2 regions of the Clostridium paraputrificum AGR2156 genome follow, and region 2 is predicted to be linked to the other one. Evidence: a T-box and tRNA genes for the amino acid it is inferred to sense, from the RefSeq annotation. Region 2 holds a T-box; the other holds one or more tRNA genes.
The links. The T-box of region 2 lies ahead of thrS (threonine--tRNA ligase). A T-box ahead of a tRNA ligase gene usually reads a tRNA of that ligase, here a tRNA-Thr.

Region 1 (7,179 bases), 180 kb from region 2:
TACTGATATAACTACAGAAACAATTTCTGATGGTATCCATATTTCTTACCCTGCTTTAAGAACAGCCTATAAGCAAAAGGGAACTGATAAAGTTTTATTAGTTAGTGATGCTATGGAAGCTTGTGGTATGCCAGATGGCCAATATTCTTTAGGTGGTCAAGATGTTATAGTTAAAAATGGTGCTGCAAGATTATTAGATGGAACTTTAGCTGGTTCTGTTCTTACTCTTGATAAAGCTGTTAAGAATATATATAGCAACTCAAATTATCCTTTAAATGAAGTTGTAAGAATGGCTACTTACAATGGTGCAAAACACTGTCATGTTGAAGATCATAAAGGTTTGATAAAAGAAGGTTATGATGCTGACCTTATATTATTTAATGAAGATATAGAAATTCAAAAAGTTTTCGTTAAGGGAAAAAAAGTTTATAATAAATAATAAAAAGACTTATTGCAAATTATTGCAATAAGTCTTTTTTCTATAATAATTTTTTAATTTCTTCAACCTTGTTTAATTGTTCCCATGGAAGATTTAAGTCTGTTCTTCCAAAATGTCCATAAGCAGCAGTTTGCTTATAGATTGGTCTTCTTAAATCTAACTCTTTAATTATTGCACCTGGTCTTAAGTCAAATACCTTTTCAACTATATTAATTATAGTTTCTTCATCAACTTTTCCAGTTCCAAATGTCTCAACTTCTATTGATACTGGCTTTGCAACACCTATAGCATAAGCTAATTGTATTTCAAGCTTATCTGCAAGGCCAGCGGCTACTAAGTTTTTAGCAACCCATCTTGCTGCATACGCTGCTGATCTATCAACCTTTGTTGGATCTTTTCCTGAGAATGCTCCACCACCGTGTCTTCCCATTCCTCCATAAGTATCAACTATTATCTTTCTTCCTGTTAATCCCGAATCTCCTTGAGGCCCCCCTACAACGAATCTTCCAGTAGGATTTATATAATATTTAGTGTTTTCATCTAATAATTCAGCTGGAACCACTTCTCTTATTACGTATTCCATTAAATCTTTTTCTATTTGTTCTAAAGTAACTTCTTCACCATGTTGAGTAGAAATAACTATTGCATCTATTCTCTTAGCTGTGTTATTTTCATATTCAACTGTTACTTGTGTTTTACCATCTGGTCTTAAATAATCTAGTGTTCCATTCTTTCTAACTTCAGTAAGTCTTCTAGAAAGTCTGTGAGCCATAGCTATTGGTAGTGGCATAAATTCTGGAGTTTCATTTGTTGCAAAACCAAACATCATACCTTGGTCTCCAGCACCTACTGCTTCAACATCATCCTTATCACCCTTTTTAGATTCTAAAGCTTCATCTACTCCCATTGCTATATCAGCTGATTGTTCATCTATAGTAGTCATAACTGCACATGTATCACAGTCAAATCCATACTTAGCTCTATCATAACCTATTTCTCTTATTGTTTCTCTAACAACTTTAGGAATGTCAACATAACAATTTGTTGTTATTTCCCCCATTACCATTACTAATCCTGTTGTTGTACATGTTTCACATGCTACTCTTGCATTTGGATCCTTTGATAAAATCGCATCTAACACTGCATCAGATATTTGATCACATATTTTATCTGGATGTCCTTCTGTTACTGACTCTGATGTAAATAATCTTTTCATAATTTGTCTTCTCCTTCCAAATGTTTTTAGGCAATAAAAAAACCCTTCGATAAGAAGAGACTTTACTATATAATCTCTCTCATCTCGTAGATAAAAAATCTACAGGAATTGGCACCTTGTAATATAACAGGTTGCCGGGTTTCATCGGGCCCTTTCCCTCCACCTCTCTTGATAAGAGTTTTTTATTTAATTTTTGCAAACTTATTGTAACATATTATTTTTTTAAACTCAATAGTATTTATTATATAATTTCAACTTTTATCCACAGAAGCTTTTTTTCTATCCACAGATTTTATTAACTTAATACACATTATCAACTTTTAAGGAATAAAAAATGTGGAGTAGATATTTATTTTACTTGTTCCGTCACAAAACTCCAAGTCACACGGAAATAAATATCCACCCCTCTCATACTATTAGAATTTTATACTTTTATAGACATTAAAAAAAGCAAGTAAACTTGCTTTTAAATGGTGGAGGAGGACGGATTCGAACCATCGAAGCGAATCGCAACAGATTTACAGTCTGCCCCCTTTGGCCACTCGGGAACTCCTCCATTTGGAGCTGGCAATAGGAATCGAACCTACAACCTGCTGATTACAAGTCAGCTGCTCTACCGTTGAGCCATGCCAGCATATTATATTTATTTTTTAAGTTTTAAATGGTGGGCACAACAGGGATCGAACCTGTGACCCCCTGCTTGTAAGGCAGGTGCTCTCCCAGCTGAGCTATGCGCCCATTTAAATGGTGGAGGAGGACGGATTCGAACCATCGAAGCGAATCGCAACAGATTTACAGTCTGCCCCCTTTGGCCACTCGGGAACTCCTCCAATTTTTAGTTTTCTTCAAATGCTGTAAGCACCGAATCAACAATAGTTAGTATATATTCTATGCTCTTATATTTCAACTCTCAAATGAATGCATATATCAAGATTATCCTTAATTTACTCTACATCTATCGGTTTTACTCTCATTTAATATTACATCCGTTTTTTCTACACATTTTCTTTGATATTATTAAAATTTACATATGGAGATAATATACTCTTTATTTTCTCATAATCCTCGCTACTTAATCTAGTCTTTAAAACTGATATAGCATTTGTAATTCCACTTTCCTTATCTTCACTATTTATAGCATCTTCTATCATACCTATATCACTTGTTGACATTGTTGTAATAACCTTTTTTAGTTCTTCATAATCTTTCCTAGGCATTTCATTATATATATCCTCTACACTTACCTTTAATATAGGATTTACATCAACAGATACTTCTTTACTTTCCTCTTTTTTCTTGCTCTCCACTTCTTTTTCATCATTTTCACTTTTAACATCTTCATTTGTAACTCCACCTAAGTTCACAATATCTGCTACTGACTTTGGTTCCCATATAAAAATAGTATATATAGTAATAAAACTTGCCAAAAAAATTACTAATCCAACAAAAACTTTTTTCATTTTTTTCACTCCCTTCATATTTGATTTATTGCCACTTAGCATTTTTTTATTCTTATATACTATTTATTAACTCCCACTCATATATTATTGAAGGGGGTGTTATGGCTTGAATAAAAGGAAGGTTCATTATAGATCTGCACTTGCTTATTATGAAATTGCAGAAGGAATAAAAGATTTTATAAAGGATAATACAGCTATAGTTTGTATAGGAACTGATAAATGTATTGGAGATTGTTTAGGACCTTTAGTTGGTACTATATTAGAAGAGAATCTCTTTCCTTTACCAATCTATGGTACTATATCAAATCCCATTCATGCTTTAAATATAGATAAACGATTGGAAGAGATAAATAAATTACACCCTGATGCTTGCATAATCGGTATTGATGCTTGTTTAGGTGAAAATAAATCAATAGGTGAAATTCATACTAGAGACTATGCTATACATCCTGGAAAAGGAGTAGGAAAGACACTTCCTGATGTAGGTATGGCCTCTATAATAGGTATAATAGACTCAAGTGATAATGCTGACTTCTTTTCTTCTAGATCTATTCGCTTATCTCTAGTTCTAGATATGGCCAAAGTTATTTCAAGAGGAATTATACATGCATATTATTTAAACAAAGGAATAAATTTAAAAACATAATAATTTTCTTATATATAAAAAGTGAGAAACTCTATAAAGCTTCTCACTTTTTATGTTACTCTATTAAAATTACTTCTTGATTATTCAAGTTATTATCCAACTTATCAAAATAAGCAAGAACCTTTCCAGTTCCTTCTGCAACACATTCAACTGAGTCAGCTGCAACTATAGCACTTACTCCAGTTTCAAATTCAATAAGCTTGTCTAATCCGTCTAATAAAGCACCTCCACCAGTTAAAAGGATTCCCTTTTCTATAATATCTGCCGCTAATTCTGGAGGAGTTTTTTCTAACACTGCTTTTACAGCCTCTACTATTAAAGTAACAGGTTCTTGTAATGCTTGTCGAATTTCTTCAGTTGTTATTTCTACCTCATCTGGTAAACCAGTAACTAAATTTCTACCCTTCATACTTGAAGTTAAATTTCTGCCCCCTTTAAAGGCTGAACCTATTGTAACCTTTAATTCTTCTGCAGTCTTTTCTCCTATCATAATTTTATGTTTACTTCTTACATACTTTATGATAGCTTCATCAAATTTATCTCCAGCACTCTTTATTGATGATTTAACAACGATACCACCAAGAGAAATTATAGCTATATCACATGTCCCCCCACCAATATCAACTACCATTGATCCATTTGGCTTTGTTATATCTAATCCTGCACCAATTGCTGCTGCTAAAGGCTCTTCTATCAGATTAACTCTCTTTGCTCCGGAATTTCTTGCTGCATCTATTACGGCTCTTCTCTCTACTTCTGTAGCCTGTGAAGGAATGCAAACCATTACCTTAGGAGCAACCATATTTTTCTTACCAACAGCTTTAACTATAAATGCCTTTAACATTTTTTCAGTTACATCATAATCAGAAATAACCCCGTCTCTTAATGGACGAACTGCTACTATATTTCCTGGTGTTCTTCCAATCATCTTTCTTGCTTCTTCCCCAACAGCCAATACCTTATTATTAATTTTGTTTATAGCAACAACTGATGGTTCTTTTAATATAATACCTTTACCTTTTTCATAAACAAGCACAGTAGCTGTACCTAAGTCTATTCCCAGCTCTACCCCTGATCTCCAAAACCACATTTTTTTCACTCCCATATATAAAAATTACATTTAGATAACAATTTCTTCAAAATTCTGCCTATTCTTTATTATATATGGAATATTCCTATCATTCAATAGCTTTATACTTTAATTTAGTGGCTTTTCCGCCTCTAATATGTCTTTCTGCTTTATTAAGTTCTAAAATACTATGAGTTTTTTCTGCAATAATTGGATTTATTTTTGGTAATCTCTCTGTCATATCTTTATGAATTGTACTTTTACTTACTCCAAAAACTTTAGCAGTTTTCCTAATAGTAGCTTTTGAATCAATTATATATTGTGCTACCTCAAGAACTCTTTCTTCAATATAGTCTTTCAAAATGCTACCTCCTTCATTTTTTATTTCTTTATTCTTTTTAATTATTGACCAGTCATTCCTTTTTCAAGGAATGACTGATTAATATTATTTCTAACAAATTACTTTAGCTTATATGAAAAATACTTTAATGGATCTACTTGTTTTCCTTGTGAATTTATTACTTGTATATTTAAAAATTCACCAAACTTATCTCCAAATATCTTTACAGTATTTCCAACTTTACCGATAACAGTGCTTGATGTTACCTTATCTCCAGCCTTAACATTAACTTTAGGATCAAGATTAGCATAAACAGTCTTTAATCCATTAGCATGCTTGATAACAACTCTTGTTCCTTCTTCAACATCGCCAACACCTACTGTTTCTACAACACCTTCTGCTGCTGCTTTTACTTCCGAACCTATCTTAGATTTAATATTTACTCCAGATAAAACACGTTGATTTCCTTCATCATCAATAATTTGAGGAGTTGTCTTAAACTCTCTAATTAAAGTTCCTGAGATTGGATTAACAAATTTCACTTCCGTAGTATTTGATACAGCAGTAGTCTTTTCGGTATTCTTATTAGTTGTACTCTCCACTCTTTCTGCATTTTGCATGTTATTACTTACATCTTTATCATCAACATTCAACGAAATTTCTTTATTATTCTCTTCTTTTTTAGGATCTGTTTGTAAATTACGTGATTTCTTAAAATATACAGTTCCAAGTGTTGTGATAATACACAAACATAGGAAAAGTACTACGTAAAAACCCTCCTTCCTAAAAAAATCTTTTACCTTTTGTAAATTATTTTTGTCCATATAAACACCTCCTTTTTCTATTGTTTCCTTTTTGTATAAAATAATACATATTATCCATATTTTATTTATTTTTATTTTAAAAAAATAAGGATATAAAATAAGCCTTTGACTTATCTTATATCCTTACCTTATTAAAAGTTTTTAATCGCTATTTATATACTATTTTTTCAATTTCTATTCCTGAATAATAATGTTTTAATATATCTTTATAATTCTTTCCGTCCTTGCCCATAAAGTTTGCTCCCCATTGGCTCATTCCAACTCCATGCCCATAGCCTTTACAATTAATTTTAACCACATCATTACCATACTCTATTGTAAAATTTGATGACCTAAGATCAAATAATTTTCTAAAATCAATTCCCGAAATTGTTTTTTCTCCTAATGCTATACTTTTTACATACTCCGCATTAGTTCTAGACTCTATCTTTACCTTATCTTTTAAATTTGTTTTTGTAACTCCAGAATCCTTATATGTTTTATTTATTGTATTTACAAATTCATCAAATCCAATTTCCTTTGTTGTACTATATTTTGTAGCATCTTCATCCCAAGAACTATCTACTGATTTTAAATAAGGAATATCTCCTGAGAACACTTCTAAGGAATCCTCTGTCTTACCTCCACTTATAGCAAAGAATTGAGGATACTTAACTATCTCATCGCCATATATCATAACCTCACCCTCTGTAGCTTTAACAGAGCTAACAATCTTCTCCCAATAAGTTTCTGCTTTCGCACTTTCCCACTTCTGCATTCTTTCATCCTTACTCATATATGCCTGACAGTGAGTTGATGAACAAATTTCTGCTCCATGCTCTTTAGCTGATTTACAAGGAGAAATTCTCTTAGAAAAATAAAAAGTTCTAGCTGCTATAGATTGAGCCTTTATTGCCTCTTCATTAAATTCTGCAGGCATTTCTGCAGCTACTACTCCAACTATATAATCTTCTAAACTTATTTCTTCTACCTTTCCTGTGATAGTATTATATACCTTTACTTTATCATCGCCCTTAACTATTACCCCTTCATCTTTAACATACTTTATAGTATCATCGCTAAGTTCAAAAGAGCTTGTACGTTTAAATGGAGATGCAATGAATATACTACAAATTATTATTGTAAAGGAAATTATAAATATGCTTATATAAGAAATAACTTTAAATTCATTTTTCGCACCATTAT
Region 2 (7,179 bases):
AATAGATTTTGTATCTAACAATGGAGAGGAATATAGCAAGAAACCAGGGGGAGCTCCAGCAAATGTTGCAGTAGCAATTAGCAAGTTAGGAGGAAAAGCGTACTTTTTAGGGCAAGTAGGTAAAGATAGCTTTGGCAAATATTTGGAAGATGTTCTAATAGATAATAATGTAGATACAAAGTATCTAAAAAAAGAAGGAAGGACAACCTTAGCTATGGTCTCCCTAGATAAATCTGGAGAAAGAAACTTTGATTTTTACAGAGGTGGAGATGGAGATTATGAAGTTGATATAAATAATTTATCAATAGATAGTGATACTATAGTTCATTTTGGATCAGCAACAGCATTTTTACCAGGAAATCTTAGAAATACTTATTATAAAGTTTTAGAAGAAGCTAAGAATAAAAAGGCAACAATAACATTTGATCCTAACTATAGAGAAGTTTTAATAACAGATGATATAATGAAACAATATAAAGATGATTGTTGGAATTTTATGAGGAAAGCTGAATTTATAAAAATAAGTGATGAAGAGGCTAAGCTTTTAACTGAAACTGATAATATAGAATTAGCCGTTAAGTCTTTGATAAATAGTAAATTAAATGCAATAGCAATTACTTTAGGAAAAGAAGGGACTATGATAATTAAAGACGGAAAGGCAATTGTCATCGGCTCTATCAAAATAAAGCAAAAGGATTCAACTGGAGCAGGGGATGCGTTTGTAGGAGCTGTATTATCACAATTATCAAAAATAGATAATAAAAATGATGTATCATTTGATAACTGGAAGAAAATAATTGAGTTTGCTAATAAGGTTGGAGCAATAACTTGCACAAACTATGGAGCAATAACGTCTATCCCTACAATGGAAGAAGTAGAGTCATATATAGAGAGTGAATAAAAAGGAGCTGTACACTAATTATTTAGTGTAACAGCCCCATCTTTACTATCTTTCTTTGTTTGCTATCTCTTCAAGAATTCTAGCTTCAAAGTCTGCATATGCTATGCTTCCTTCATCACCATTCTTTCTACTTCTAACAGCAACAGCATTGTTTTCAGCTTCTTTTTCACCAACAACTAAGATATAAGGAACTCTTTCTAATCTAGCTTCTCTTATCTTATATCCTATCTTTTCAGCTCTGTAGTCAGCTTCAATTCTAATTCCCTTATTTCTAAGAGATTTAACAATAGATTCAGCATAATCATTATATTTATCTGATATTGGTAAAATCTTGGCTTGAACTGGTGCCATCCAAGTTGGGAATGCTCCAGCATACTTTTCGATTAAAGTAGCAATTGTTCTTTCATAGCATCCAATTGATGATCTATGAATGATGTAAGGAGTTTTCTTATTACCATCTTTATCGATGTAAGTCATATTAAATCTATCTGCTAATGCAAAGTCAATTTGAACAGTTATAATTGTATCCTCTTTTCCGTGAACATTTTTACATTGAATATCAAGCTTTGGACCATAGAATGCAGCTTCACCAGCAGCTTCAACATATGGAATTCCAATATGATCTAAGATATTTTTCATTATAACTTGAGTTTCTTCCCAAGCTTTAGCGTTGTCTATATATTTAATCTTATCTGTTGGATCCCATTTAGAGAATCTGTAAGTTATATCTTCAGAGATTCCTAAAGTATCCATAACATAATTAATTAAATCAACAACTCCTTTAAATTCTTCTTCAAGTTGTTCAGGAGTAACAATTATGTGACCTTCAGATAAAGTGAATTGTCTAACTCTAGTTAATCCATGCATCTCTCCTGATGATTCATTTCTGAATAGAGTTGAAGTTTCAGCATATCTTATTGGAAGGTCTCTATAGCTGTGTTGTTCTGCGTTATATATAGTGAATTGGAATGGACAAGTCATTGGCCTTAAAGCCATAACTTCATCATCTTTTTCTTCATCACCTAAAACAAACATACCATCTTTATAGTGAGACCAGTGACCAGACACTTTATATAAGTCACTTTTAGCCATATATGGAGTCTTAGTTAAAACATATCCTCTTCTTTCTTCTTCATCTTCAATCCATCTTTGAAGAGTTTGGAAAAGTTTAGCTCCTTTTGGCATGAATAGTGGAAGCCCTTGACCCACATTTTCATGAGTTGTAAATATTCCAAGTTCTCTTCCTAATTTGTTGTGATCTCTCTTTTTAGCTTCTTCTAAAGCTTCTAGATGAGCATCTAAGTCAGCTTTCTTTAAGAATGCAGTACCATATATTCTAGAAAGCATCTTATTCTTCTCATCACCCTTCCAGTATGCACCGGCAGTTCTAAGAAGCTTGATTGCTTTTACATTTTTAATTGACATTAAGTGTGGACCAGCGCATAAATCTGTGAAATCCCCCATTTTGTAGAATGAAATAACTTCATCTTCTGGTAGGTCATTTATTAATTCAACTTTGTAAGGTTCATCTGCCATTAGCTTTAAAGCCTCATCTCTTGGAAGTTCAAATCTTTCTATAGCTGGATTTTCCTTAATTATTTTTTTCATTTCTTCTTCTAATTTTTCAACATCTTCAGCTGAGAAAGCGATATCTCTATCGAAATCATAGTAGAATCCATTTTCAATTGATGGACCAATAGCAAGTTTTGCTTCTGGGAATAATCTTTTTACAGCATAAGCTAAAACGTGAGATATACTGTGTCTTACAGCATCCTTACCTTCTTGAGAATCAAATGTGCATATAGCAAGCTCCACATCTTCATTAACAATATGACGAAGGTCTACAACTTTTCCATTAATAATACCGCAACATGCGTTTCTAGCTAATCCTTCGCTAATAGATTTAGCTATATCAAGTACTGATAGTCCGGCTTCAAATTCTTTCACTGAACCGTCTTTTAAAGTAACTTTAATCATTTTTATATCTCCTTCCAAATTCTTTTCAAAAATAAAAAAACTCCGTTCTCTAAAAATATAGAGACGAAGAAATATCCGTGGTTCCACTCTAATTACCTATAGAAATATATTATAGGTCACTTAAGTTTATCGTAACGTGATAAATACGGACTTTATTAGAGTCACTCAGAGGTGGTCTTCAGTTATGATCATTTAAAGATACTTCCAGCTAATGTATCCTCTCTCTGAAAATGAAGTTAATAACTTACTCTTCTCTTCAACGTTTTAAAAATTATATTTTATTAATTAATTATAATTATTTAATTTTTAAATGTCAACATTTATAAAGTTTCAATATTATAGTATATAGGTATTGATTTCTATAGCATACAAATTGTATAATATTGGTATAAGATGCAGATGTGGCGGAATTGGCAGACGCACTAGACTTAGGATCTAGCGCCTTAGGCGTGGGGGTTCGACTCCCTTCATCTGCACCATTTATGCGGAAATGGCTCAACGGTAGAGCGCCACCTTGCCAAGGTGGACGTTGCGGGTTCGAATCCCGTTTTCCGCTCCAAACCTACACTTATAAAAAGCTCTAGCAAAAATGCTGGAGCTTTTTATATTCAATAAATTTCTTCAAGTAGTTTTTGAATTTTTATATTTTCAATCATTTCTTCGGTGTATAAAGTCCCACCCATGAGATATAATATAATATCTTCTTTCTTATAACCTTCTTTATACAGACGCAAATCTTTAGTTATACGTTTTGCAACATTTAAAGAAAAATTTAAAGTGTTACTTAACTCTTTTATTGTATAGAAATTTTTGTTAAGAAGCTTAAGTAATTCTTTTTGTAGTTCTAATTTATATTTTAAATCTATTTCAATAGAGTGATGGGGTCCATTTTTACCACGATGGTGTTCATTACAAAGGTATTTATAGTTAATTTCTATATCTAAACCGCCTTCACTTCTATGAACTATATGGTGTATATCAGCTGGCTTATTACATATTTCACAAAAGAACAATAACATACCTCCTTATTCAATATGTACTCATTATATAATAAATTAAAAACAACTTCAATTTTGTAAAAAATTTCAATTAAAATTATTAAATAACAGTATGAATAGTAATTCAAATACATATTTTATAATAACGTGTAAACACGTAGTATGGTATTGATAAAGGGGTATATCTTACTATATAATATATTATATAAAGGAAAGAAAGGTGATAAGGGTGAGACAAAACTATAACTCCTTTAAGTATTGGGAATCATTAATTCATGAAAATAAAACAATAAGAGGTCATATGTTTATGGATAATCCACCAAAGGAAAAGTCACTTTATATTCATACCTTGATATTTTCAAAAAATAATGGTATTGATAATATCTATGCATATTTTCCTGATGCGAAAGTGCTACTTGGATATATTCAATATTCTTTCTTGCAAGAAGCTTTTTATAAATGGATATATGGTAAAGATAGGATAATAATTAATATCCCATCACTTCCCGTTGATAAAATTATAAGAGATGGATTATCGAAGGGGAAAATATCAAAGAGTGAAGCACAATTAATGTTGAGTCACTATACAAGAGTATCAAAAATGTGGGATCTACCAAAAGATAGAGTTATACCTGAATTGATTAAGTTCAGTAGAGAGTTTAATAAAACTTGGTATGGTGATAATAAAGAATTTTTATATTTAAAGATATTTAGAAATCCAGAGGAGCTTGGTAATTTTATTGTAGATTCTACTATGTTAACTAATGATGAAAATACATTTATAAGTAAGACTGGTGTAACAGTAAGTGAATGGAAGAAAATATGTAGTGAAGCAATAAAAAATAAATTGAGCGCAGAGAAGTTTAAAGAAATATTGCAAAAGAATTTGTCAGAAGTTATATAAAAAAATAATATTATAGCATCTTGACCATAAAAAAGTTGGATGCTATAATATTTTATGTAAATAAGCGCTATTAGCTCAGTTGGTAGAGCACCTGACTCTTAATCAGGGTGTCCCGGGTTCGAATCCCTGATGGCGCACCAAATGAAAGGAATCTAGTTATAGATTCCTTTTTTTCTTGTATAATAAAAGAGACTTAATTTGAGAGGAGAAATATATGAAAACAAAAGGAAAAGTTTCTGCATTATTACCGTTAGCAGTTTTTTTAATAGTTTACGCAGGAACATCAATTATAGCAAAAGACTTTTATGCAGTGTCAGTGATAGTACCATTTTTAATATCTGCCATAGTTGCTTTATCAATGAATAAAAAAAGAAAATTTGAAGATAAGATTCAAGATTTTTGTAAGGGAGCAGGAAATCCCAATGTTATATTAATGATTTTTATATTCGTATTAGCAGGAGCGTTTGCACAAGTAGCTAAGGCTATGGGAGCTGTTGATTCAACAGTAAATTTTGGACTTTCAATTTTACCTACAAGTATACTTGTACCAGGTGTATTTATAATAGCTTCATTTATAGCTTTATCAGTAGGAACATCAATGGGGACAATAGTTGCCTTAGTTCCAATAGCAGTAGGAATATCAGAGAAGACAGGAATAGCTGTTGCTATAGTTGTAGGGGCTGTGGTTAGTGGAGCTATGTTTGGGGATAATTTATCTATGATATCAGATACAACAATTGCAGCAACTAGAACTCAAGGTTGTGAAATGAAAGATAAGTTTAAAATGAATTTCAAAATAGTATTACCAGCAGCTATAGTTACTGCCATTATATTTATGATTCTTACAAAAGGAACAGCTATACAAACTTTAGGTGATTATGAATATAGTTTTATAAAGATACTTCCATACATAGCTGTATTAATATCTGCATTAATGGGTATAAATGTAATATTTATATTAATAGGTGGAATTGTATTTGCAGGAGTTATAGGGCTTTTATATGGAAGCTTTGATATAATAGGCTTATTTACTAATATTTCAGCTGGAATACAAGGTATGAGCGAACTTATAATAATCTCTTTATTAATAGCAGGAACCATTGAGTTAATTAAAAATAATGGTGGAATAGAATATATATTAAATAAAGGTATGAAGAACTTTAAAAGTAAAAGGGGAGCTGAACTTGGTATTGCTACATTGGTAAGTCTAGTTGATATCTGCACGGCTAATAATACTATTGCAATAGTAACTGTTGGACCAATAGCAAAAGATATTTCAGATGAGTTTGAGTTAGAACCTAGAAGAGTAGCTGGTATAATGGATATGTTCTCATGTGTATTTCAAGGATTAATTCCTTACGGAGCACAACTTATTTCAGCATCAGGATTAGCTATGATATCACCATTTGCAATAATAAGATATTCGGTTTATCCATATTTAATGGGTATTTGTGCTTTAGTATCAATTTACCTTTACTGGAGAAAAAGAAATGAATAAATAAATAATAAGAGAAATTGCAAATGCAATTTCTCTTATTATTTATAAAGAAGGCAAATGCTTTGAGAAGATATTCCAAGTCCCTCTCCTGTAAATCCAAGTCCTTCTTCAGTTGTAGCTTTTACATTTATTTGATCAATGTCTATGTTTAAGGCATTAGCAATATTTTTTCTCATTAATTGGATGTGAGGTGCCATTTTGGGTTTTTGTGCTATAATTGTTGAATCTATGTTGGAAATTTTATAACCATTTTCATATAAAAGCTTTCCTACTTCTTTTAACAAAGCTATACTTGATATTCCCTTATATTTAGGATCAGTATCAGGAAAGTGTTTTCCTATATCGCCTAAAGCAGAAGCACCCAATAAAGAATCCATTATAGCGTGCAATAATACATCAGCATCTGAATGACCAAGTAATCCATATTCATATGGAATTTCAACACCGCCAAGAATAAGTTTTCTATCAGTAACTAATTTGTGAACATCATATCCAAGTCCAATTCTCATATAATCATCTCCTGTAAAAAATGTATATAAGAATTATATCATTATTGAACCTTTTTTACTCTAATATTTACATTAGAATTTCTTTCTTCTGTTAAAAAAAGAAATTTAAAATATCTAACAAAGGAAAAAGATTTTGTAGTAATAAGGAATCTGATATAACTTACTCTCTTACGCTTATAGATAAAATCAACGTAAATAACATTTCCTTTCATAGATAAACCTCACTTTCAAATTATATGGGTTCAGTAAAATATATTTGCAAAACCTTTGATATATACAGAGTAGGTGTAGGTTTTTATATGGTATAATACATTATATGTGAGGTAGTATAATTTGATAATATGGCTTAAATTGTCGTATTGCCATGAAAGGATGATAAGCATGGAGGAGTT

Region 1: it encodes a tRNA-Thr, which carries the amino acid that the T-box ahead of thrS (threonine--tRNA ligase) is inferred to sense. The anticodon was not compared.

Annotation. Positions count from the first base shown of each region.
Region 1 is NZ_AUJC01000001.1:448,601-455,779, forward strand. Features, by position in the region: gene nagA (N-acetylglucosamine-6-phosphate deacetylase) at 1-439, shown strand, start outside; gene metK (methionine adenosyltransferase) at 480-1,655, opposite strand; SAM riboswitch class I at 1,732-1,833, opposite strand; tRNA gene G594_RS0102150 (tRNA-Tyr) at 2,127-2,211, opposite strand; tRNA gene G594_RS0102155 (tRNA-Thr) at 2,215-2,289, opposite strand; tRNA gene G594_RS0102160 (tRNA-Val) at 2,318-2,393, opposite strand; tRNA gene G594_RS0102165 (tRNA-Tyr) at 2,401-2,485, opposite strand; gene G594_RS0102170 (hypothetical protein) at 2,651-3,115, opposite strand; gene yyaC (spore protease YyaC) at 3,222-3,761, shown strand; gene mreB (rod shape-determining protein MreB) at 3,817-4,851, opposite strand; gene spoIIID (sporulation transcriptional regulator SpoIIID) at 4,940-5,191, opposite strand; gene G594_RS0102190 (M23 family metallopeptidase) at 5,290-5,994, opposite strand; gene spoIID (stage II sporulation protein D) at 6,143-7,179, opposite strand, start outside.
Region 2 is NZ_AUJC01000001.1:633,340-640,518, reverse strand. Features, by position in the region: gene G594_RS0103055 (carbohydrate kinase family protein) at 1-901, shown strand, start outside; gene thrS (threonine--tRNA ligase) at 947-2,878, opposite strand; T-box leader at 2,935-3,147, opposite strand; tRNA gene G594_RS0103045 (tRNA-Leu) at 3,274-3,357, shown strand; tRNA gene G594_RS0103040 (tRNA-Gly) at 3,363-3,437, shown strand; gene G594_RS0103035 (HNH endonuclease signature motif containing protein) at 3,487-3,891, opposite strand; gene G594_RS0103030 (hypothetical protein) at 4,106-4,780, shown strand; tRNA gene G594_RS0103025 (tRNA-Lys) at 4,845-4,920, shown strand; gene G594_RS0103020 (Na+/H+ antiporter NhaC family protein) at 4,995-6,278, shown strand; gene ispF (2-C-methyl-D-erythritol 2,4-cyclodiphosphate synthase) at 6,317-6,787, opposite strand; gene G594_RS0103005 (anti-sigma factor domain-containing protein) at 7,169-7,179, shown strand, end outside.